Regions from separate parts of the Pseudovibrio sp. Ad13 genome, predicted to be linked through region 2. Evidence: predicted binding sites of a transcription regulator. Region 2 holds the regulator's gene; the other holds the start of a gene.
What was found. Region 2 encodes PhoB, which activates phosphate uptake and scavenging genes when phosphate is short. Its sites were predicted from a motif close to TGTCATNNANCTGTCAT; they were not measured.
Positions count from the first base shown of each region.

Region 1 (11,792 bases), on a different contig from region 2:
GGCATCTACTCCGCACGTTGGGCCGGGCCAGGTAAAGACTTCGGCGTGGCCATGCAGGCCGTGCAGGACAAGTTGACCGAAACGAACGCTACAGACCGGACCGCTTACTTCGTTGCTGTGCTGTGCATGGCATGGCCGGATGGGCACACTCAGTTCTACCGTGGTGAAATCCATGGCGATCTGGCATGGCCTCCGCGCGGTCTGGAAGGCTTCGGCTACGACCCAATGTTCGTTCCGGAAGGTTTCGACAGAACCTTCGGTGAGATGGACAAGCAAGAAAAACACAAAACAAAAGAAGGCGAAGCGCTGTCACATCGCGCCCGCGCCTTTGTTAAGTTTCAAAAAGAGTGTTTGCCAGCGTAATACGTGTTCCCGAAAAGTGAATACCGGTTTTCGGATAAGAACTCGTGCAAAATACGTTGGCAATCACAAAGGAAAAAGAATGACTGTGTCACCGGTTGGCGGCTTTGGGATTTACGTGCATTGGCCTTTTTGTTTGGCAAAATGCCCATATTGCGACTTTAACTCCCACGTGCGCCACCAGCCGGTTTCGCAGGAACATTACGCCAAAGCTCTGGCAACAGAGCTGGCACGCTATGCGCAGATGGTGCCGGGTCGCACGGTTGACTCCGTCTTCTTCGGCGGCGGCACGCCATCTTTGATGGAGCCGAAAACCGTTGAGACAATCCTCAATGAAGTTGCGCGCCTCTGGCATCTGCCGTCCACCGCTGAAATCTCCATGGAAGCCAACCCAACCAGCGTGGAAGCAACCCGCTTTGCAGGCTACAGATCTGCAGGCGTAAACCGCCTCTCCGTTGGTATTCAGGCATTGGATGACAAGGAGCTGAAGATCCTTGGTCGCCAGCACTCTGTTTCGGAGGCGATTCAAGCTGTTGAAATTGCGCGCAAAAATTTCCCTCGCATCTCGTTTGATCTGATCTACGCCCGCCCAAATCAAACCTTGACGGCATGGGAGCAAGAGCTCAACCGTGCTATCGATCTGGCCGCTGATCACCTCTCCATGTATCAGCTCACCATCGAAAGCGGCACCATGTTCCAGCGCTTGTATGCGGCTGGAAAGCTGGAGATGCTGGACCCTGATCTAGCCGCAGACATGTTTGACCTGACACAGAAGGTCACCGCAGCACGCGGTTTGCCATCCTATGAGGTCTCAAACCATGCGGCGCCTGACGCTCAGTGCCAGCACAACCTCATTTACTGGCGTTATGGTGATTACGTCGGTGTTGGACCGGGTGCACACGGCCGATTGACGCTGGAAGATGGCACCAAGCTGGCAACCTCGACTGAAAAACATCCGGAAACATGGCTAGGTTTGGTTGAAAGTCAGGGCCACGGCTCTATTTCTGAAGACATACTTGGTCATGGCGAGCAGGGTGACGAGTTGTTGTTGATGGGTATGCGATTGCATGAAGGCATTGACGTACCACGTTATGAACAGCTCTCTGGCCGTCAGTTCAATCCGCAGAGATTGTTAAATCTGCAGGAAAACGGCATGGTAGAATGGGTAAGCAACACTCGCCTGCGTGCAACGCAAGCTGGCTTTCCCCTACTGGATGCCGTAATTGCTGAGCTGGCTTCCGATTAGCATTCCCAAATAAAATTCATTAGCGATTTCAACTTAGTGAAATAATTGCAGTCGAACTACTCGATTCGATTGGGGTATTAATTTACATATTGTGCAATGCAACATAATTGATTACACTGACATGTACCTCAGCGATGGTGAAGAACCTATTGATCTTCAATGCAAGTTAAGGTTGGTTTGAATTTCTCCATGAGTCTATGTTGCTGAAAAGGTATAGAGCTGTCTATACTTTTGCGGTGCAGCACTTCGGGCTAAAGTGTATTCGTGTTGCGGAAATCAAGAATTACATGAACAAGAGTTGGCTGAAGCGAACGTCTTGGGAGGAAACATTCTGTGCTGTTCTACCACTTGTATGAAATGAACCATGCAGCGATGTCCCCTGTCCGGGCTGCAGCGGACATGACAAGATTGTGCTTTCAAAACCCGCTCAATCCCATGTCACACACGCAGGTTGGTCGCACGGTTGCTGCATCCTGTGAGATGCTTGAGCGCGTAACCCGTCGTTATGGCAAGCCGGAGTTTGAGCTCGACACTACTGTCGTGGATGGCAAAGAAGTAGACATCACGGAAGAAATCATCTGGGCGAAACCATTTTGCGGCCTGTTGCACTTCAAGCGTGATTTACCTCAAAGCAGAAAAGACGATCCTAAAATTCTGATCGTCTCGCCCATGTCTGGCCACTATGCAACTCTTCTGCGCGGCACTGTTGAAGCCTTACTGCCAAATCTGGATGTTTACATCACGGACTGGGAAGACGCGCGTCAGGTGCCCGTCGCTGATGGCCGTTTCGACCTTGACGATTACATCGAATACATCATGCAGATGTTGCATTATCTGGGGCCAAATACGCACGTTCTGGCGGTTTGCCAGCCATCCGTTCCAGTTTATGCAGCCGTTGCCTTGATGGAAGAGAACGGAGACAAATGCGCTCCGGCGACTATGACGCTGATGGGTGGCCCAATTGACACCCGCGAAGCGCCAACCGCCGTGAATGATCTGGCCGTCGAAAAAGGTATCGATTGGTTCAAGCGCAATGTTGTTATGGAAGTTCCTTTTCCGCACAAAGGCTTCACACGACAGGTTTATCCGGGCTTCCTCCAGCTCTCTGGCTTCATGAGCATGAATCTGGACCGGCACATGGTTGCCCATCGCGATTTCTTCCAGCATCTGATTGAGGGTGATGGTGACAGCGCTGAGAAGCATCGTGACTTCTATGATGAATATCTCGCTGTTATGGATCTGACCTCCGAATTCTATCTCCAGACCGTGGAGACCGTGTTCATCGAGCATTCGCTGCCAAAAGGCGAAATGATGCATCGTGGCAAGATGGTTGATCCGAAAAAGATCACCGGCACGGCGCTGTTTACTGTTGAAGGCGAAAACGACGACATTTCTGGTGTTGGCCAAACCCAAGCGGCTCAAAAACTGGCTGAAAACATCCCATCCAGCCGCCGGTTGCACTACATCCAGCCGGGTGTAGGCCATTACGGTGTGTTTAACGGTTCAAAGTATCGTTCTGAAATCGCGCCACGTATCGTCAAGTTCATTCAGGATAATCCAAGAAACGTGCGTGCGGAGCAAGTTTCCAAACGTGCAGCGAAAAAGACCCTGCGTGAAAACACCTCTGAGAAAATTGCGGGTGATCCACTACGCGAAATCCTGCTTGCTGAACCAAAAGGCGCTGCAGATGACCTGCAGTTGATCAGCGGTGTTGGACCTAAACTAGAGCGGGCCTTGAACGGCGCAGGTATCTTCCACTACTGGCAAATTGCAAATCTGACAGAACATCAGGCCGCGGCGCTGGACGATCGTTTGGATATTCGCGGACGCATGGTTCGGGATAATTGGGTTGAGCAGGCACGCCGTCTCAATGAAACAGTGCATTCCAACTGAACGTAAGTGAAGATAACCCGTCGTCTAATAAAATTTCATTCTATCTCTTGAAAGTAAAATAAAATCATCCCATCTCAAGCTTGTTGATTTGAGAAAGGGGTGATTTTAATGAATGTAAATGCAATAAAACCCTCCTGGAATCCTATAAGTATTGCACTTATGGTTCTTGGATTCGTAGTTTTCTGGCCTCTTGGCCTTGCTATGCTTGCCTACATCTTATGGGGCGACAACTTTAATGGCTGGAAGCGTGAAGCTAAATGCCAGTGGAATCGTAGCAACTTGAAAAATACGATGGACAATATGCAAAATGCGACCCGCAGCGGTAATGCTGCATTTGACGACTACCGTGAAAAAGAGCTGACCCGCTTGGAAGAAGAGCGCAGAAAGCTTGATAGCATGCGTCAGGAATTCGATGATTACATGAACGACCTGCGTCGGGCTAAAGATCAGGAAGAATTCGACCGCTTCATGAGAAACCGCCACAACCGTCCAGGTGAGCCATCTGCTGGTGAAGCAATCTAGTGGTTCTCAAAGGTTCATAATAAGTATCTGGTGCTCTGCTCTCGCAGGGCACCCTTTTGTGCGTTGAGGCTTACTCGCAAAGCAACACACTCGCTAAAGTAATTCGCACTAGTCGACTTTCAAATCGCCCCTTTCTCTGCAATAACGAGAGCGGCCAGTGCAATTTTTGAGGTGATATGGGGTTCTTTGCGACAAAGGTTTTGCCAGAGTTTATTGAGGTGGATCTGGGGAATAAGCCTCTGCAAGTTCGCCTGAAACGCAACTCCAGAGCAAAACGCTATATCCTTAGAATTCCCCCTGGAGACCCAACACCTGTCATCACCGTTCCTGCCCGCGGCAATCTGAAAACAGCTCAGGATTTCGCCAACCGACAAGTCGAGTGGTTGAAGCAAAGACTGGGTTCTCGTCCGGATACCATCAAGTTTGAAGAGGGTGCGCGCATCCCCATTAAAGGTGTCCTGCACACCTTACGGTCTTCTGGCAAACTGCGTGGGCTTGCGAAGCTTGATCTCGAAGAAGAGACGGATGAACCGCTGTTGTTGCTGCCGGGCGAAACCCAAAGCTTTCATCGAAAAACCAAAGATTTTCTGCGCAAATCAGCCAAAGAAAGTCTTGAGGAACACGTACAACATTTCACAAAGCAGCTTGGACGCAACTACCATAGCATCACATTGCGAGACACCAAGAGCCGATGGGGATCCTGCTCGTATGATGGGAAACTATCGTTCTCCTGGCGCCTTGTGATGGCACCACCCGACATTTTGGAGTACGTAGCCGCTCACGAAGTGGCTCACTTGGTGAAACTGGATCATTCACCAGAGTTCTGGCGTGTTTGTGAGCAGTTAGCACCCCACACAAAGCAAGCCCAACGCTGGCTCAAAGAGCACGGCTCTCAACTTCACCTTTACGGACAAGAATAGCTAGCCACCGCCAAACAACCTTCCAAGCAGGTCCAGAGGGCTTGTGCTGGTGTTGTTTTGCGGGCGCGGAGCTGTTGTTGCTTGAATTGCAGGCCTTGGTGGCTGTGGTTGCTGAGGAGCTGCCACAAATGTTGGTTGACGACGCTTAGGCGCAGTGCCCGGTTTCAATAATGGTGATGTTTCGGCAAGATTAATCGGCACACCCGGCAGTCTGGCAATCGGGATACCCTGATGCTCTGTCTCCATCACCCATGCCCAGATTTCAGCTGGCAGTGTACCCCCACTCACCTTCTTCATTGGCTTGTTATTATCATTCCCAAGCCAAACCGCAGTGGTGAGCGAGTTTGTATAACCAATGAACCACGCATCTTTATAGCCTTGCGTTGTACCGGTTTTGCCTCCCGCGGGTCGTCCAGCCAACAAAGCTCGCTTTCCTGTGCCACCATAAACTGTCTGCGCCATCATAGTGTTGATTTCACTCAGCTTATCTCCGCGAACGACGCGTCCTGTACCATCACCGGAACGGCGATAAAGCACTTTGCCATGTTCATTTCGAATTTGCCGTACCACATGAGGAACGACACCATATCCGCCATTGGAGAAAGGCACATACGCAGCTGCAATCTCAAGCGGAGTGACCTCAGAAGTTCCAAGAGCGATGGATGGATTGGACTTGAGCGCGGATGTAATGCCCAGACGGCGTGCTGTACGCGCCACATTGGCCGGGCCAACCTCATGCGCCAGCTTTGCTGCAACGGTGTTGATCGAAAATGCAAGCGCTTGCGTCAGTGTCACATCGCCATAGTATCGCTTGGTGTAGTTCTTCGGCGTCCAGCCCCTGTAGGTGACACGAGCATCCCTGCGGACAGTATTAGGGGTCATACCCCGTTCCAATGCCGCAAGATAAACAAACGGTTTGAAGGCAGATCCCGGCTGTCTGCGTGCATATACAGCGCGGTTGAACTGGCTTTTCCGATAATCAACACCGCCAACCAGAGCACGAATTGCACCACTGCGATTGAGCGTAACAACCGCGCCTTGAGTGACATTAAACTCTCGGCGAGACTCCGCAATTCGAGTGGTCAGTGCCGTTTCTGCTGCTTGCTGCATGTCCCAATCGATGGTGGTATCGACAATAATGTCCTCACCAATGGAACCCACGAAGCCGGGTAGCAACTCCATCACGTAATCAGCAACATAATTGCCACTGCTGCTGTTGTGGCTTGTAACCACGTGCGCTGGGTTGAACAATGCGTTCTTGGCGTCATCAGCGGTGATGAAGCCAGCCTTGTGCATTGATGCGATCACCACCTGCGCACGCCCCTCTGCAAGAGCGGCATTGCGTGTGGGGGCATACTTACTAGGTGCTTTCAGCAGTCCTGCTATGGTTGCCGCTTCAGCAAGGTTGATGAGATGAGCGGACTTTCCAAAATAAACCCGCGACGCGGCATCAACACCATAAGCCCCTGCGCCGAGATAAACCCGGTTAAGGTACATCTCCAGAATTTCGTCCTTGCTGTAATTCCACTCCAACCACAGCGCCATCACCACTTCCTGCATCTTACGTTGCATGGTGCGCTCAGGCTTTAGGAACAGGTTTTTCGCCAGCTGCTGTGTGAGTGTTGACCCGCCCTGCACAGTGCGCCCGCTGGTGTAATTGACAAATGCAGCGCGGGCAAGACCGATTGGATCGATGCCGAAATGATACCTGAACCGCCTGTCTTCGATAGCCATCACAGCTTCAGGCAGATACGTAGGTAACTGCTCCAGACGGACCGCCTCTCCACCGGTATCGCCACGATTGGCAATCAAGGTGCCGTTTGCTGAAACGATGCGCACGTTAGGTGGGCGTTGTGGAACAGCCCACTCCGAAGCTGGTGGCAAATGCGCAGCGTAATAGGTGAGAATTCCGCCAACAACGACAATCCCCCAAATGCCGAGAACGACACTCCAATACATGGAAAAGCGAAAGGACTTCCACAAGAACCGCCGAAACTTGCTTTGGCTCTTTGGCTTGCCAGAGGAGGTTGCTGCATCAAGAGCTGCCAGTGTTTGTTGACGTGCCTTGCGGCTAGGTTTTTTGGCAGGCTTCTTGACTGGCGCTCCTTGCACAGGTCTGGGACGTTGAGGTGCAGGTTTTCTGGCCTGTGCCGTTGGGTTTTGCGGTGAAGAGCGTTGCCCTGATGATGATTGCTTGCTTGGAGCGTTGGCTTTGCTCGGACGGCGAATATAATCTTCGACCTCGTCCGGACGCAATGCGACGCCTTGTAAGCGTGGGCGTTGAGGTTGTGCTGGGCGTTTGGGACGCTGTCCCTCAGGGTGTTGAGGCGGCTTGCCGGAAGGGCGTTGCCCGGGGCGCACTGGCCTCCGTTTTCTGCCATTTCCATTTTGGCCTGTCGCCATAACTCTAAAACACCCCAGTACCGATCACTCAAATTTTGGGCAAATATTGCCATGAAAGATTGAGCAAGCCTGAACAAATTCAGGCTGCTGACCGCTTGGGAGGGAGGTCGCAACCTGGATACAAAACACGAACGATTTTAGGGAAACACGCTTAATTGTGCGTTAAGCTATTGAGGTGAATTGCGTGCAGTTGGCTGGGAAATGCCACAAATATGCAGAGATTCTAGCGCTCCTACGCAAATAAAAAGGGCGGAAACCCGCCCTCTCCATTTTGAGATACTAGTAGCTCTGTGATCAGCTGGAATACCGGCTGGCATCTTGGCCATAGTAGTTCACATAGCGCGAGTTCAGCTTGGACACTGGCATGATGATCAAAACATCAGTGGTGCCGAACTGGTGATCAACAACGGCTCCGTTACCGATATAGGCGCCAAGGCGTAGATATCCTTTAATCAGCGGTGGCAGAGAACGCAGCGCAGCGCGTTGATCCACCTGATCTTTCGCAATGCGGTTCATCTCCACATACTGGTCCGGCAGCGCTGATACATGCCATTCTTCTGGCGCACTAGCAAAGTGATGCAGGAAGGAAAGCTGCTCAGCAAGAAGATCAGGATCAGTACCTTCGATAGAGGCACAGCCGATCATTACATCTACATTGTGCGTCAACACATAAGACCAGATGCCATGCCATAGCAATTCTACGGTCTTCTTGGTGCGATAAGGTTTCAAAACACAAGAACGACCGAGTTCCATGAAATTGAGATCACTGTGGCGATCCAGAATCCCTTGAATATCAAACTCGCCTGCTGTGTAGAAACCGCCATTGAGCTGTGCAAGTTCCTGACGGAGCAATCGGTAAGTGCCTACGATCTGCGGCTTGAGTTTGGAAAATGGTTTGTTGCGAACCTGACTATTGTGATCAACGACCAATAGATGATCACAAATCTCGTCATAACTGTCGCGATCAAGACGCGATAACTGAGTTTGTGCATCTGCAATAGCGGACATCTCTTCGTAAAACACTTCGTAGCGTAAACGCTGAGATTGCTTGAGTTCTTTGACTCCGTTGGAAAGACGAACCTCGAGTGGGCCGACCTTACCGAGGCTTTGTCCTGCCTCCGGCATTTTTCCAAGCATTGCCTGAGGGATCCACCGCGGCGCAGGTCGCCCTGACAACTTGCTCGGTGTAAACTTTTTTAGGACTTTCATCGGGGAGATATGTCCAGATCCAGCCATACTATTATTATCTCATATTGCTTAGGTGTTTATGAAACAATGCAATAATGAGAACGCCTTTCTGAATTTGCACCAATCGAGTCACCCATGTCAATTTTGGGTAGTCAATCTGTGATATAAGCCCATTTTAGGACAGTTGAGTGACATAACACCAACATTTACCCGCGTAACGACGCTCACATCTGCTAAACAATGCTGCGGTCGCGGTTAATCTGAGTATAACAACCGCCTCGTGATATTGAACAGGCTAAATATACCGAGCTATCCCTTAGCATAGCGTTTTAAAACAGCTTCGAGATCCTGCTTTTTTAGGGGTTTGCTTAAAAAACCGTCTGCTCCGGCATTAAGAGCCTCTTCTTTTGCGTCTGGCATAACGTCTGCTGAAACAACATAAATTGGCACTTGCGATGCAGATTTTTCTTCCCGGCCTCTAATTTTTGAGATGGCTTCAAGTCCATCCAGACCGGGCATGTGCAGATCCATGAGCACAATATCAAATGAGCCGCTGGCACAGAGCGAAACAGCCTTATGCCCATCCTCAGCAAGCGAGGATGTGTGGCCCAGTTTGCCCAGCAATGCTTCAACCAGCATCCAGTTAATTGGATTGTCTTCGGCCACTAACACATTGAGATTTGTACTCTGGCCTTGTGGTGTAGATGCCACCTCTTCTTCTGTGACATCGTTGTCTACCACGTCAGTTTGCAGCGAGCTGGGTGAGAGCACCCGAAGCAGTGAGCTGCGACGCACAGGACGGGTCAAGTAACCAGAAAACTCTCCGGTCTTGATATCGGCAATCCGCGCCCGTTCCTGAGGTTTAATGAGGACAAAGATCTCCGGTGCACTCTCAGATTGCTGCCCATAGAAATTGCGAATGCGTTCTACATATTCTTCACCAACAAGCAAACGGTCAAATTGTATCGTAAGAGGCAAATCTTCAAGTTCATCTGCTGCCAGAACCTTGGTGTGATTGTAACCGCTTGTGCTCAGCGTTTTATAGACGAGGTCGGCCTCAATCTGATTGCTGGTTATGATCGCGATACGATCATTATGGTCTTTTACAAAGTCCTCTGAAATCTCATCAACTGGCATCTCAAGAAGGAAAGTGGAGCCACAACCCAGCTGGCTTTGAACGGTGAGCGAACTTTCCATAAGCTCCGCGAGTCGTTTGGAGATTGCCAAGCCCAGGCCTGCTCCATCGAACTTGCGGTCTCGCCCATATTCACCCTGTTCAAATTCCCGGAAGATGCGAGCTGCTGTGACGTCATCCATGCCGGGGCCAGTATCTTGAACAGCGAACTCCAGCAAGTGGTGGCCTGTAGTATCCGTAGTGACTTGCAGGACTAAAGAAACACCGCCTTCTTCTGTAAATTTGATCGCGTTTCCAACCAGATTGTATAGGATTTGCTGCAACCGTGCCGGGTCACTCTGGATGGTTTTTGGTACGGCTGGATTGATAAATGAACCAATCTGCAACCCCTTTGCATGGGCTTTGGGAGAGAGCAGCTCCACAACGCGTTCCACTAACGGAGCAAGTTCAACATTGCCAGTCTCCAACTCCAGTTTTCCCGCTTCGATCTTGGAGTAATCAAGTACCTCATCAATGAGCATTAAAAGTGTGGAGCCTGATGCTTTGATCGCATTAATGTAATTTTGCTGCTCTGCAGTGGTTGTCGTGTCATGCAACAAATCTGCCATGCCCAAGACACCGTTTAAGGGCGTACGAATTTCGTGACTGACCATCGCGAGGAAGCGAGATTTTGCCTCGCTGGCATTTGCAGCATGATCGCGATCTTCCCGCAGTTTTTGCTCTGCTTGTCGCCTATCTGTGACATCCGTCAGGATCCACTGAATGATAGGAGCTCCACCGCTGCCATCACGAATGCTCAGGCGCAGGTGTGAATACCAGCGGGTGCCATGTTTTGTGCGCAAAGCAACGTCTTCGGTAGTCCCAGCAGCCCCTTCCTCAAGATCAGGAGTAAAGTCATCGGCATAAGGCAGATGAATAGCTCCTCCGATCTCAACTCCAAACCCAGCTGGAAAATTGCGTTTACCTGCATCATTGACTGACAGCACCACCCCATTGCTATCACAACGGATCACGATAGCGCCCAGCGCATCCAGAATGGAACGATGCCGATCATCCGCTTCACGTAATTGCCAGTCAGTATCGCTAGCTAATTCAGATGGGTCTTCAAGTTGCTCCACCTCACTCTGGATTTGAGCTGTCTTCCAACTTTGGGCGATAACATCACTTGCTGGAAACCGACGAAACAAGACAGCGCCAGCCCCAAAAGCAAGCAACACAACATAGAAACCTTGCAAGGACTGCCAATCGGTCAGCAACAACGCAATCAGCAAGCATATAACGCCCACGAAAATGGAGAGGCCCTTTAGAACAAAGGAGGATTTCTCGGTGATTTCGCTTTGCTTAATCAGAGACACGCGCGCCTGAGTAACAACATGGGTGCTCTCCTCAGTTTTCAGTCTCCGTTTCAACACAGCTTTTGCTCCACCCGAACTATTTCGGTAAATCAGTAAAATTAAATTGGTAGGATATAACAGATTATGCTGCTGCCAAATAGGCTGAAGAGCGTTTGAAGCTCAGGGCCTCGGCCAGGTGAATGCGCTGAACGGACTCTGACCCGTCCATATCTGCGATTGTCCGTGATAGTTTCAAAACACGATGGTATCCACGTGCAGAAAGACCAAATTGTATGGAGGCCTGTTCAATCAACTCTTTACTGCCTTGATCCAATGCAACAATCTGCTCGATGGTCCGTGCACTGGCATGTGCGTTGACAGTGATATCTAACCCAAGAGAGGCATAGCGAGCTTGCTGTATTGCACGAGCACGCGCAACACGTTGAGCAACCACCTGCGAACTCTCAGAAGTGCGCGGGCTGATCAGGTCTCTTGCAGAAACCGCGGGAACATGAAGTTGCAAATCCATCCGGTCCACGAAAGGCCCGGACACTCGCGACTGGTAAGAACTGGCGCATTTATCACCTCGCCTGCAAGTATGTCCCGGTTCTCCTGCATATCCGCAACGACAAGGGTTCATCGCAGCAACCACTTGCACTATGGATGGATAGCTCACCCGATAATTGGCGCGAACAATCGTCGCCACACCGTTCTCAATAGGCTGCCTCAAGCTGTCCAGAACGGAGCTATCGAACTCTGGCAGCTCATCCAAAAAAAGCACACCATTGTGA
Region 1 covers NZ_LMCC01000002.1:250,402-262,193, forward strand. Annotated here, with positions in the region: gene rdgB (RdgB/HAM1 family non-canonical purine NTP pyrophosphatase) at 1-363, shown strand, start outside; gene hemW (radical SAM family heme chaperone HemW) at 443-1,606, shown strand; gene phaZ (polyhydroxyalkanoate depolymerase) at 1,940-3,499, shown strand; gene PsAD13_RS02020 (DUF2852 domain-containing protein) at 3,608-4,021, shown strand; gene PsAD13_RS02025 (SprT family zinc-dependent metalloprotease) at 4,198-4,941, shown strand; gene PsAD13_RS02030 (PBP1A family penicillin-binding protein) at 4,942-7,344, opposite strand; gene PsAD13_RS02040 (GNAT family N-acyltransferase) at 7,639-8,481, opposite strand; gene PsAD13_RS02045 (PAS domain-containing hybrid sensor histidine kinase/response regulator) at 8,842-11,079, opposite strand; gene PsAD13_RS02050 (YifB family Mg chelatase-like AAA ATPase) at 11,144-11,792, opposite strand, start outside.
Region 1: a site for PhoB is predicted at 8,710-8,726, ahead of PsAD13_RS02040 (GNAT family N-acyltransferase). Genes of this name have one in related genera too.

Region 2 (11,792 bases):
GGCCAATCAGGAGCCGTTGAGATTAGGTCTCAACCGGCGTGCGGTTTATCGCAAACCCGTTGATGTGCGCTGGATCCTTCTGGCATCTGCCGGCATTTTTGCTCTCTTCTCCATAGCCTTCGACGTACCCGTCTGGGCCTCGTTCTTCGCATACGCCCTCATTTTTGTTCTGGTCATCGGCGGCGGTATGAAAAGCCGCACCAAGGTCAAAGCACCAAGCGGTGTCAGCCGCAAGGAAGCCAGCGAGATCGTCGACCGCGGCATGAAGTCCGCCGTCAACGCCCTGCCAGACCCGTGCTTTGTCGTCGATTATCGCGGCACCACCCAATACGTGAACCTCGCTGCACAGCGCCGCTTCGGCACCATTGCAGTTGGCGATCCTCTATCCTTCCGCATCCGCGCGCCATCGCTGCTGGAAGCGCTGGACCGTGTCTCCAATGGCGGCTCTACAGAAGTCATCGACTGGACCGAGAAGGTGCCGATGGAACTCTGGCTGGAAGCGCACATCGCGCCGCTCTGGTCCGTCTCCAGCGGAAACCTCGCCGTCCCCCGCGGACGCCCGGGTCTCATTCTCGTTGTCATTCGCGATCTGACCGAAGCCCGCCGCCTGGAGCGTATGCGGGCCGACTTTGTCGCCAACGCCTCCCACGAGCTGCGCACCCCGCTGGCGTCTCTGACAGGCTTCATTGAGACCTTGCAGGGCCCAGCCAAGGGCGACCCGAAGGCACAGGACCAGTTCCTCGGCATTATGCTGGATCAGGCAGAGCGCATGCGCCGCCTCATTGACGACCTGCTGTCCCTGTCCCGCATTGAGATGAAGGTGCACGTTCAGCCGGAAACCCTCGTGGATCTCAGCCTGATCATGCGTCATTCTGTAGAAACTTTGCTCCCGGTCGCGAAAGAATCGGGAGTTGAGGTGAATGTGAATGTACCTGAGGAACCTGCCGAGATTCGCGGTGAGAAGGACGAACTCGTTCAGGTCTTCAGCAATCTCATCGAAAACGCATTGAAATACGGTTCCAGCGGGGGGCGAGTCGATGTCACATGCCGTCTGGACCCTGATTCTACTGAGACACCACATTGGATTGCAGAGGTCCGCGACTTCGGTCCGGGTATTGATCCTGAGCACCTGCCGCGGTTAACCGAGCGTTTCTATCGGGTTGACGTTGTCACCTCCCGTCAGATGAAGGGGACAGGTCTCGGTCTGGCCATCGTAAAACACATTCTGACAAGGCACAGGGCTCGCCTGGAAATTGAGAGCAAACTAGATGAAGGCGCCTGCTTCCGCGTGTTCATACCCGGTGCTGTTATTTATGATGAAAATGATATCGATTAAAATAATATAATAAATTCAAATACTTGCAATGTCATAAAACTGATACGCAACGTTCATATAACCATCACAGCCAAACGCTAGGTTACAGCCAGCTCGCAGCCGGGGTGCTGTGAGGTGAACGTAGTTAAACAGTTTTTTAAAACCAAGACTCCCAGGAGACTTCAGGTGAAAATCAAGGCATTCGCAAGCGTTGCAGCGCTCGCTCTCGCAGGTACCATTGCTGCTGGTTCCGCACAGGCTCGTGATCAGATTCAGATCGTTGGTTCTTCCACTGTTTTCCCATTTGCAACAGCTGTAGCTGAGCAGTTTGGTCAGAAGACAAACTTCAAAACACCAGTTGTTGAATCCACTGGTTCAGGTGGCGGCATCAAGCTCTTCTGTGAAGGCGTTGGCGAAAACACTCCTGACATCACCAATGCTTCCCGCCGCATGAAAGGCAAGGAGCTGGTGAAGTGTAATGAAGCTGGCGTAACCCCAGTAGAAGTTACTGTCGGTTTCGACGGCATCGTTCTTGCGAACTCCAAGGCTGGCACTCAGCTGGACCTGACACTGGCTCAGATCTTCCTCGCGCTTGCGAAAGAAGTTCCAGTGGACGGCAAACTGGTTGCAAACCCATACCAGACCTGGGCAGACATCGATCCTTCCCTTCCTAACTCGAAGATCGAAGTGCTTGGCCCTCCACCAACATCCGGTACCCGTGACGCATTTGCTGAGCTGGCAATGCAGGGCGGTTGTAAAATGGTGCCAGGTGCTGCTGACCTCGGTCTGAAGAAAAAAGCGTGTCACGAAGTCCGTGAAGACGGCGCGTACATCGAAGCTGGTGAAAACGACAACTTGATCGTTCAGAAACTGGATGCGAACCCGAATGCACTCGGCATCTTCGGTTTCTCCTTCCTTGATCAGAACGCTGACAAGATCCAGGGCGCAAACATTGCAGGCGTTGCTCCAACATTTGATGCAATTGCTGCAGGCGACTACCCAGTGTCCCGCTCCTTGTACTTCTACATCAAGAAAGAGCACGTTGGCGTAATCCCAGGTATCGCTGAATACCTTGGTGAGTTCACCAATGAAGACACTTGGGGTGACGAAGGTTACCTGGCTGACAAAGGTCTGATCCCGATGCCAGCAGCTGACCGTGCAGCAGTTTCTAAATCTGCATCAGCGCTGACACCACTTGCATTCTAATTGCAAACGCTAAGAAAGCGGTCAGCATGTCCAGCTGACCGCTTTCCTGCATCCTCCAAAAATTAAAGCCAGATAAGGCGAAACAACAAATGTTCTGGACTTACGCTGCCCTTCTTCTACTGGTCTTCGTAACCGCGAATGTCTACGGGCGTTTCCGGGCGATGCAGGTTGCTGGTCATCAGCTCTCTGCACTGCATTCCCGTCCAAGCTACCATGGTGGATACTTGGCCATTCTGGCCGCTCTTCCAGCATTTGTCCTTTTGATTGCATGGGCAGTCGTTGAGCCGCGCTTGCTTGATACAATGGTTATCAGTGCAAAGGCCGAGATTGTCGAAGGGCTGTCCAAAGCAGAACTTCAGGCATTTCTGCGGGACGCGCGCGCCATCGCATTCGGCGGCATTGTGGCCTTCTCAGATGCTGGCAAAGAGCAGGCGGCAGAAGTGTTCAGCTCGCTCGCGCAAACTTCCCTTTTTCTGAAAACAGCACTGATCATCGCCTTGGTTGCTGGTGGTCTGTGGTACGGCAATCGCACCATCGCACCGGCGATGCGAGCCCGTCATTTTGTAGAGCGCACCGTCATGGGGTTGCTGATCTTGTGCTCCGCTGTTGCGATCTTCACCACCATCGGCATCGTTCTCTCGCTTATCTTCGAAAGCTTGATGTTCTTCCGCCAGATCCCAATTCTGGACTTCGTCTTCGGAACTCACTGGAGCCCGCAAAGCGCCTTTGAAGGGGCAGGGGCTGAGCACGGCGAAGCCAATACTGAAATCTTCGGTGCAATCCCGCTTCTGGTTGGCACCATGCTGATCACGGCAATTGCTATTTTCGTGGCCGCACCTGTTGGTCTGCTCTCCGCAATTTACCTCTCCGATTATGCAAGCACGCCAGTGCGCGCCATTGCAAAGCCGGTTCTGGAAATTCTGGCTGGTATTCCAACCGTGGTCTACGGCTTCTTCGCGGCGTTGACTGTGGCACCCTTTATCCGTGGCTGGGGCGAAAGCATCGGCCTGTCAGTCAGTTCAGAATCTGCACTGGCCGCTGGGCTTGTCATGGGCATTATGATCATTCCGTTCGTCTCCTCCCTTTCTGATGACGTGATCAACGCGGTGCCGCAGTCACTGCGCGATGGCTCTGCCGGTCTTGGTGCCACCAAGTCGGAAACAATCCGCCGGGTTGTTCTGCCAGCCGCTCTTCCGGGCATCGTGTCCGCTCTGATCCTCGCCATCTCCCGCGCCATTGGTGAAACCATGATCGTGGTGATGGCTGCAGGGCTTGCCGCAAACATAACGGCAAACCCGCTGGAGGCTGTAACAACCGTGACCGTGCAAATCGTCACCTTGCTGGTCGGTGACCAGGAATTCGACAGCGCGAAAACACTCGCTGCATTTGCACTTGGTCTTCTCCTCTTCTGCATCACACTTGCTCTGAACATCTTCGCTCTGCGCGTCGTGAAGAAATATAGGGAACAGTATGATTGATATCGCTCAGGACATTGCCGGTTCTGCCATTGGCGGGCGTGTCAAAGGCATTCCTTCCGGCGTCCATACGACAGACGAAGCTCGCAAGCGCCTGAAAAAGCGCTACAGCATGGAAGCGCGCTTCAAGGCTTACGGCATGGGTGCCATCGCACTGGCCGCAACATTTCTGGTTCTGTTGCTCTTCACAATTGTCGGCTCAGGCTTGCCTGCCTTCACTTACAACTACGTAAGTGTACCGCTCAATCTGAGCGCAGAAAAGGTCGATCCTGCCAATCCGGCGGGCGCAAGCTACAACAAGATCATTCGCGACGGACTGAAGGCTGAATTGCCATTCGCTTCTGACCGGAAAAACCGCCGTGTGCTCTATTCTCTGGTGTCCTCCGGTGCCAATGTCACGCTGCAAAAGCAAGCAATAGCCGATCCATCCATGCTGGGTGAGACTGGCCCGGTTGCGATCCCGCTCTCTGATTTTGCCGATCTTTATGTCAAGGGCCTGATCACAAAGAAAACCGAGATCGCCACCTCAAGCGCAGCAACAGTTTCCGGCACGGACGGTCAGGTGACCATCAGTGCGCAGAAGCCTGAGTTTGAGCAGATCCTTGCGGCGTTGAAGACCTATTATGATCGTGAAATCGAACTGCTGACAGGCAAGATCGAAGCGCGTGGCCGATCAGAAATCAGCGTGAAAACCAAGATCGCAGGCTTGGAGACCCGCTTGGCCAACGAGAAAGATCCTCTTGTTGCACAGCGCCTGACCTCTGAGGTTGAAGGTAACAAAGCTGCTCTGGTCAAGATCATGAGCGCTCTGGAGAAACAAAAAGCTGAGCTGGTTACTCTGCATGGCCATCTTGCCAACATTGGCACGGGCGGCACACTCAACGCCAACATGCCAAGCTTCTTCGTAGAGGTGAACGGCGGAACCATTAAAGCAGAAAAGGTAACACCGACCAGCGTCACCGGAACAGCCTTTATTCCGCTGTCTACGGATGCTGCCGTGCCTGCTGGCCAGTGGGGCATTGAAGAGCTGGAAACGCCAGAATCTTTCCGCAAATTCTCAGATAAAGAGATCGCCTACACCGACTATCTGGTCTCCAAAGGCACAGTTGCAAACGAGTGGAACTCTATCTTCTTCAAGTCCGGCGCAAGCCGTGAACCGGAGATGGCAGGCATTTGGGGCGCAGCCGTTGGTTCCTTCTGGACCATGCTCGTCACACTGTCCCTCTCGTTCCCAATTGGTGTGTCCGCTGCAATCTATCTGGAAGAGTTCGCACCAAAGAACCGCTGGACACATCTGATTGAGGTGAACATCAACAACTTGGCTGCCGTGCCGTCCATTGTGTTTGGTTTGCTTGGTCTGGCGGTGTTCCTCAACGTCTTCGGTCTGCCGAGATCGGCGCCGGTCGTCGGCGGTATGGTGCTGGCGCTCATGACCCTGCCAACCATCATCATCGCCTCCCGTGCAGCGCTTCAGGCCGTGCCACCAAGCATCCGCGAAGCCGCACTCGGCGTCGGGGCGTCCCGCTTGCAGGCTGTGTTCCATCATGTGCTGCCACTGGCAATGCCGGGCATCCTGACCGGAACCATCATCGGCATGGCGCAGGCCCTGGGTGAGACCGCACCACTTCTCATGATCGGTATGGTGGCCTTCATTGTAGACATCCCGGCAAGCCCGGTTGATCCCTCTACCGTGCTGCCAGTGCAGATCTTCATGTGGGCAGACTTCCCGGAACCTGCCTTCCAGCAGAAAACCTCTGCCGCGATCATGGTGCTGCTCGGCTTCCTGATCTCGATGAATGCAATCGCAATCGTCCTTCGTAAACGTTTTGAGCGCCGCTGGTGATTTGAAAGGCAAGATCATGGCATTGGAAATGACCACAGACACCGAGAGTGCAATGAATACAATGATGAGCGCCCCTCCAGCCATTTCAGCTGAAGGCGAAACACTCAAGATGCGTGGCCGCGATGTAAAAGTGTTTTACGGCAACAAACAGGCCCTTCATGGTGTCGATCTGGATGTCCGCAAAAATCAGGTGACCGCGCTGATCGGCCCGTCCGGTTGCGGAAAATCCACCTTCCTGCGCTGCCTGAACCGCATGAACGACACCATCGATATCTGCCGCGTGCAAGGCGACATTCTCCTGGACAACGACGATGTCTACGACCCGCGCATTGATGTGGTGGAACTGCGGGCACGTGTTGGCATGGTGTTCCAGAAGCCAAACCCGTTCCCGAAATCAATCTTTGAGAACGTGGCTTACGGCCCACGCATCCACGGTCTGGCACAAGGCAAGTCGGATCTGGAAGATATCGTCGCAAGTTCCCTGCAGCGTGCAGGTTTGTTTGAAGAAGTGAAAGACCGTCTGGACGAGCCGGGCACAGGCCTTTCCGGTGGTCAGCAGCAGCGTTTGTGCATCGCGCGCGCAATCGCTGTGTCTCCGGAAGTGATCCTGATGGATGAGCCGTGTTCTGCACTCGATCCGATTGCCACCGCGAAAGTGGAAGAGCTGATGGACGAACTACGCCAGAACTACACCATCGTTATCGTAACCCACTCCATGCAGCAGGCCGCACGTGTATCCCAGCGCACCGCGTTCTTCCATCTGGGCAATCTGGTGGAAGAGGGGCTGACCAACGACATCTTCACCAACCCAAAAGACCAGCGCACGCAGGATTACATCACAGGCCGTTTTGGTTAAGAATAAAAGAGCGGTACTCTAAGGAGATATCCGATGAAAGATCATATTGTCTCTTCCTTCAATGAAGAGCTGAAAGAACTGGCCGGACGTGTCGTTGAAATGGGCGGACTGGCAGAAACCCTTGTTCACGATGCTGTCACCGCACTGCTGAGACAGGACCGCGAACTGGCAACCCGCACCATCGCTGCCGACCAGCGCCTGGACAACATGCAGGCCGAGCTGGAAGAACTGTGCATCTCCGTGATCGCACGCCGCCAGCCAATGGCAAGCGACCTGCGCGACATCATCGCCGCCATGCGCATCTCCAACGATCTGGAGCGCGTTGGCGACATGGCCAAGAACATCGGCAAGCGAACACTGGCGATTGAATCTGAATTCAACAACAAGCAGCTCGCTGTGGGTGTTGAGCACATGTCTGATCTGGCACTTGAACAGCTCAAAGCCGTTCTGGATGCCTACACCTCTGGCGATCTTGAGGTTGTCCAGCGCGTACATGTTCGCGATGACGAAGTGGATGCGCTTTATACAAGCCTGTTCCGTCAGCTGCTCACCTACATGATGGAAGACCCGCGTTCCATCACCATGTGCGCGCACTTGTTGTTCTGCGCAAAGAATATTGAGCGCATCGGTGATCATGCAACCAATATTGCAGAAAACATCTACTACATGATCTCCGGAAGCCACCTTCCAACAGATCGTCCAAAGACGGACGAGCTGGCGCAGAGCACAACCGTGTAGAGTGTGTTCACTTATAACGAGCAGAACACACGCAATTGCTTTATAAGAGAAGGTGCAAAGAGAGCACTTTAATATGCCTAAGATACTGATTGTAGAAGACGAAGAACCGCTAAGCCTGCTGCTGCGCTATAACCTTGAAGCAGAGGGCTACACTGTTGACGTGTGCGCAAGAGGAGATGAGGCGGAAGTCCTGCTGCAGGAAAGCCAGCCGGACCTGCTGCTGCTGGATTGGATGCTTCCGGGCCTCTCTGGCATCGAGCTCTGCCGTCGTTTGCGGGCACGCTCAGAAACCGAGCGCATGCCGATTATCATGCTGACAGCGCGCGGTGAAGAATCCGAGCGCATCCGCGGTCTGGCAACCGGGGCCGACGATTACGTCGTCAAACCGTTCTCCGTTCCGGAACTTATGGCCCGTGTTCGCGCGATCTTCCGCCGTGCATTGCCAGAAGTTGTCTCCACAATGCTCAAGTCTGGTGACATCGAGCTCGACCGCGAAACCCACCGCGTGCGCAGAACAGGCCGCGAAATCCACCTCGGCCCCACAGAATACCGCCTGCTGGAGTTTCTCATGAGCGCACCTGGCCGCGTTTACTCCCGTGAACAGCTGCTGGATGGTGTCTGGGGGCATGATGTCTATGTCGATGAGCGCACCGTAGACGTCCACGTAGGCCGCCTGCGCAAAGCCATCAACAAAGGACGCATGAAAGACCCGATCCGCACCGTTCGCGGCGCCGGATACGCTTTCAACGACCAGTTCGCTGTTGGGTAATTGATCTCTGCTATATGCGCATTGTGAAACTGCATCTCCCTTCCAGAGGTGCAGACCAAAAACAATGCGGATAACAAATGATAATCAAGACGGTTGATCGAGCGACCGCTCATATCTACGACAATCTCTGTCAGGCCTATGAGGCAGAGTTCTCACCTCTCACACACAAACATCCAAACGCGGATGGTTTGTTTGCCAAAGACACGCTTCTTGAAGGCAACATCACCGGCTATCTGGCTTTAAATGATGATATTCCCGCCGGGTTAGCTGCAATCAGGCGGCAAGATCATCACGACTTTGAAGTCTGCGAGTTTTATGTGGTGCCAGTGTTCCGCAGACATAAACTGGGACAGCGCTTTGCGGCTGCGTTGTTTGATCAAATGCCCGGTAACTGGCAGATCAAGCAGATTGAAGGCGCTGATCAGGCCATTGCTTTTTGGCGTTCTGTTATCAGCACTTACACCTCAGGTCAGTTTTTGGAAGAAAATTATACGGACCCATACTGGGGCGCCGTCACCCGCCAAACCTTTAAAACACACTAGTTGTCAGGCCAGAGCGCCAAGCGCCAGATCAGAACGGCACCAAACACAGCAAAAAGCCGGGCTTTGGACCCGGCTCAATACGTTGCTTTTTCAGCTCAAATTAGCTTGCGCGGCGGTTGCGGCGGTCGCTGACGGGCTGATAGGCAATGCTGCGGTGATGCGCACAATAAGGTGTACCCGCATCAGACTGGCGCCCACAGAAATAGAAGTCATCAGAACTCGGATCACCAATCGGCCACTTACAGGTGCGCTCATTCAATGTCAGGATGGAGGCGCGTTCTGAAACCGGAATAAAGAGATCGGAGGTTGGGACTGGAGAAATTTCTGGTTGGATAGCTTCAATCGGTTCAACTTTAAGGGCGTTGGCACCGGCTATCGTTGGTTGAATTTGTCGGGGACTTGGGGAAGGCGCAACAGCTGCAATCGCTTCAGCCACTGTTGGTTTGGTTGAGGTGACGACCCTTGCCGCTGGGGCAGGTGCCTTTCTCGTTTTGGTTGCACCACCTCCCGATTTGGCGCGACCTGAAAGACCAAGGCGATGAACCTTACCAATCACCGCATTACGGGTCACATTGCCAAGTTCCCCCGCGATTTGACTGGCGCTTAACCCGTCTGCCCAAAGTTTGGTTAGTAACTCTACACGTTCTGCTGTCCAGCTCATTAAAGGGCCCCGTCTTCCTTCAGTGGCGCGCAAAACAGCATTCGCTCAGTTCGGACGCATCCGAAAGTGCCGCTTACCTGAGCGTGTGTGCTTGCAGCGTTCAGTAACTACGAGATGGTGTATAACTCTTATCACACAGTACTATATGGGCGTTGATACGAGCAATAACCTCAAAGAATTGAGGTGGGGAAGACTCTGGTTTTCCCCAGAATTGCCGTACTACTACTTACCTATAACAGCCTTCTTGTGGTGGGAGAAGATTATCAATCTAAAGAATAGGAGCTGTTTGTTAAACCAAGTTCCACCGCATTCTTTCCAACACAAAGTAAGAGCTGATAGCGTTACCCCGTTGATATTTAATACATATATTTACCACTGAAAAACAACTAGTAAAAAACACTAGTAAACTACAAATTGCATAACACAAGAACTAAGCGCACTCCTCTCTCATATGCCGTAGTACACGCTAGAGGTGTATTGAATAAACCTTAAGAACCGTGGAAAAAAACTGGTCATAGAGCATGGGATTTAATCTCTACTCTATCCTCTAAAAATGCCACAATGCATGCTTCTTCCGGTAGTAGCCTGTTTAAGCTGCACCAGAGGGAGAGACACAAGGCTGGCAGCCAATTCCTGAACGGGAGTAAGGTATTGCTGGCAATACGTGTTATTGACTGCCCTGAGGGAACGCGGTTTATATGTCGCTTCTCTTAGTTTCAAAACGCCACACGGCGTTTTTTTGTTTTTGTAGCAACCAGGACTTTTGAGCATATCGAGAAAGCTCAATCCATGAGGAGTAAGAAATGACGACTTCGTCGCTAATGCAGACTTATGCACGCTCAGACCTCGCGTTCGAGCGTGGGGAAGGTGTCTGGCTGATTGCGGCTGATGGTCGACGATACATGGATTGTGGCTCAGGCATTGCTGTATCCTCTTTGGGGCACGCGCATCCAAAACTGGTTGAAGCGCTCAAGTCTCAGGCAGAAAAGCTGTGGCACGTGTCCAACGTCTACACCATTCCTGAGGGCGAAAAACTTGCAAAGCTGCTGACTGACAACACCTTTGCCGATGTTGTGTTCTTCACCAACTCCGGGACCGAAGCAACAGAAGGGGCCATGAAGGCAGCCCGGCGCTACCACTATGCCAAAGGCAACCCGGAAAAAACTCGCATCATCACCTTTGAAAATGCGTTCCACGGCAGAACCATGACAGCGCTCGCCGCTGGCGGACAGCAAAAGTACCTCGAAGGCTTTGGTCCGGCCCCTGAAGGCTTTGATCAGGTGCCCGCTGGAGATCTGGAGGCGGTTAAAAAAGCTGTTGTGTCAGAAACAGCTGCCATCATGCTGGAGCCCATTCAGGGCGAAGGCGGTATCCGCACCATGGACCCGGCCTTCCTGAAAGGTCTGCGCCAGATCTGTGATGAGAATGACTTGTTGCTGATCTACGATGAGATCCAGACAGGCGTTGGCAGAACCGGCAAACTCTTTGCCCATGAATGGGCAGGCGTTGCACCGGATCTGATGGCGATTGCAAAAGGCATCGGTGGCGGCTTCCCAATGGGGGCGTTCCTCGCAACCAATGAAGCAGCCAGCGGCATGGTTCCTGGCGTTCACGGCACCACCTTCGGCGGCAACCCGCTGGCGATGGCAGTTGGGAATGCTGTTCTGGAAACGGTTCTGGAACCAGGTTTTCTGGAAGCTGTGCAGGAAAAAGGCTTGCAGTTGAAACAGAAGCTGGCCTGCGCTGTTGATCAGCACAGTGATGTGTTTGAGCTGGTGCGCGGTGAAGGCCTGATGCTTGGCCTGAAGTGCAAAGTGCCGAACACGCAAGTTCTGGCACACATGCGCAACAACGGCCTGCTGCCAGTTAGTGCCGGAGACAACGTGCTCCGTATTATGCCGCCAATGATCATTACCGCTGAAGAAATTGACATGCTCGTCCAAAAAATTGAAGCCGCTGCTGCGGATGTGGAAACCGAGCTGAAAACCGCCGAGACTGCCAAATGACCACACTGACAAAACCACAGCACTTTCTCGATATCAGCGATTTTTCCGGTGATGACCTTCGCCAGATTATGCAGGTCTCCAATCAGATCAAAGCCGCCCGCAATGGCGTTCATCGCGGGCAGGGGCCGTTGGCAGGCAAAGTGCTCGCCATGGTCTTTGAGCAGCCTTCCACCAGAACCCGCATTTCCTTTGATGTAGGCATGCGGGAACTTGGCGGCGAAACCCTGATGCTGACAGGCGCAGAGATGCAGCTTGGTCGCGGAGAGTCTATTCCAGATACCGCCCGCGTGCTGTCCCGCTTTGTTGACATGATCATGATCCGCATGCTGGACCATGATGCCGTGAGAGAACTGGCAGAGTACGCAACCGTTCCCGTCATCA
Region 2 covers NZ_LMCC01000005.1:453,550-465,341, forward strand. Annotated here, with positions in the region: gene PsAD13_RS08880 (ATP-binding protein) at 1-1,336, shown strand, start outside; gene PsAD13_RS08885 (PstS family phosphate ABC transporter substrate-binding protein) at 1,502-2,521, shown strand; gene pstC (phosphate ABC transporter permease subunit PstC) at 2,611-3,999, shown strand; gene pstA (phosphate ABC transporter permease PstA) at 3,992-5,839, shown strand; gene pstB (phosphate ABC transporter ATP-binding protein PstB) at 5,892-6,695, shown strand; gene phoU (phosphate signaling complex protein PhoU) at 6,729-7,433, shown strand; gene phoB (phosphate regulon transcriptional regulator PhoB) at 7,507-8,202, shown strand; gene PsAD13_RS08915 (GNAT family N-acetyltransferase) at 8,280-8,744, shown strand; gene PsAD13_RS08920 (GcrA family cell cycle regulator) at 8,845-9,405, opposite strand; gene PsAD13_RS08925 (aspartate aminotransferase family protein) at 10,209-11,411, shown strand; gene argF (ornithine carbamoyltransferase) at 11,408-11,792, shown strand, end outside.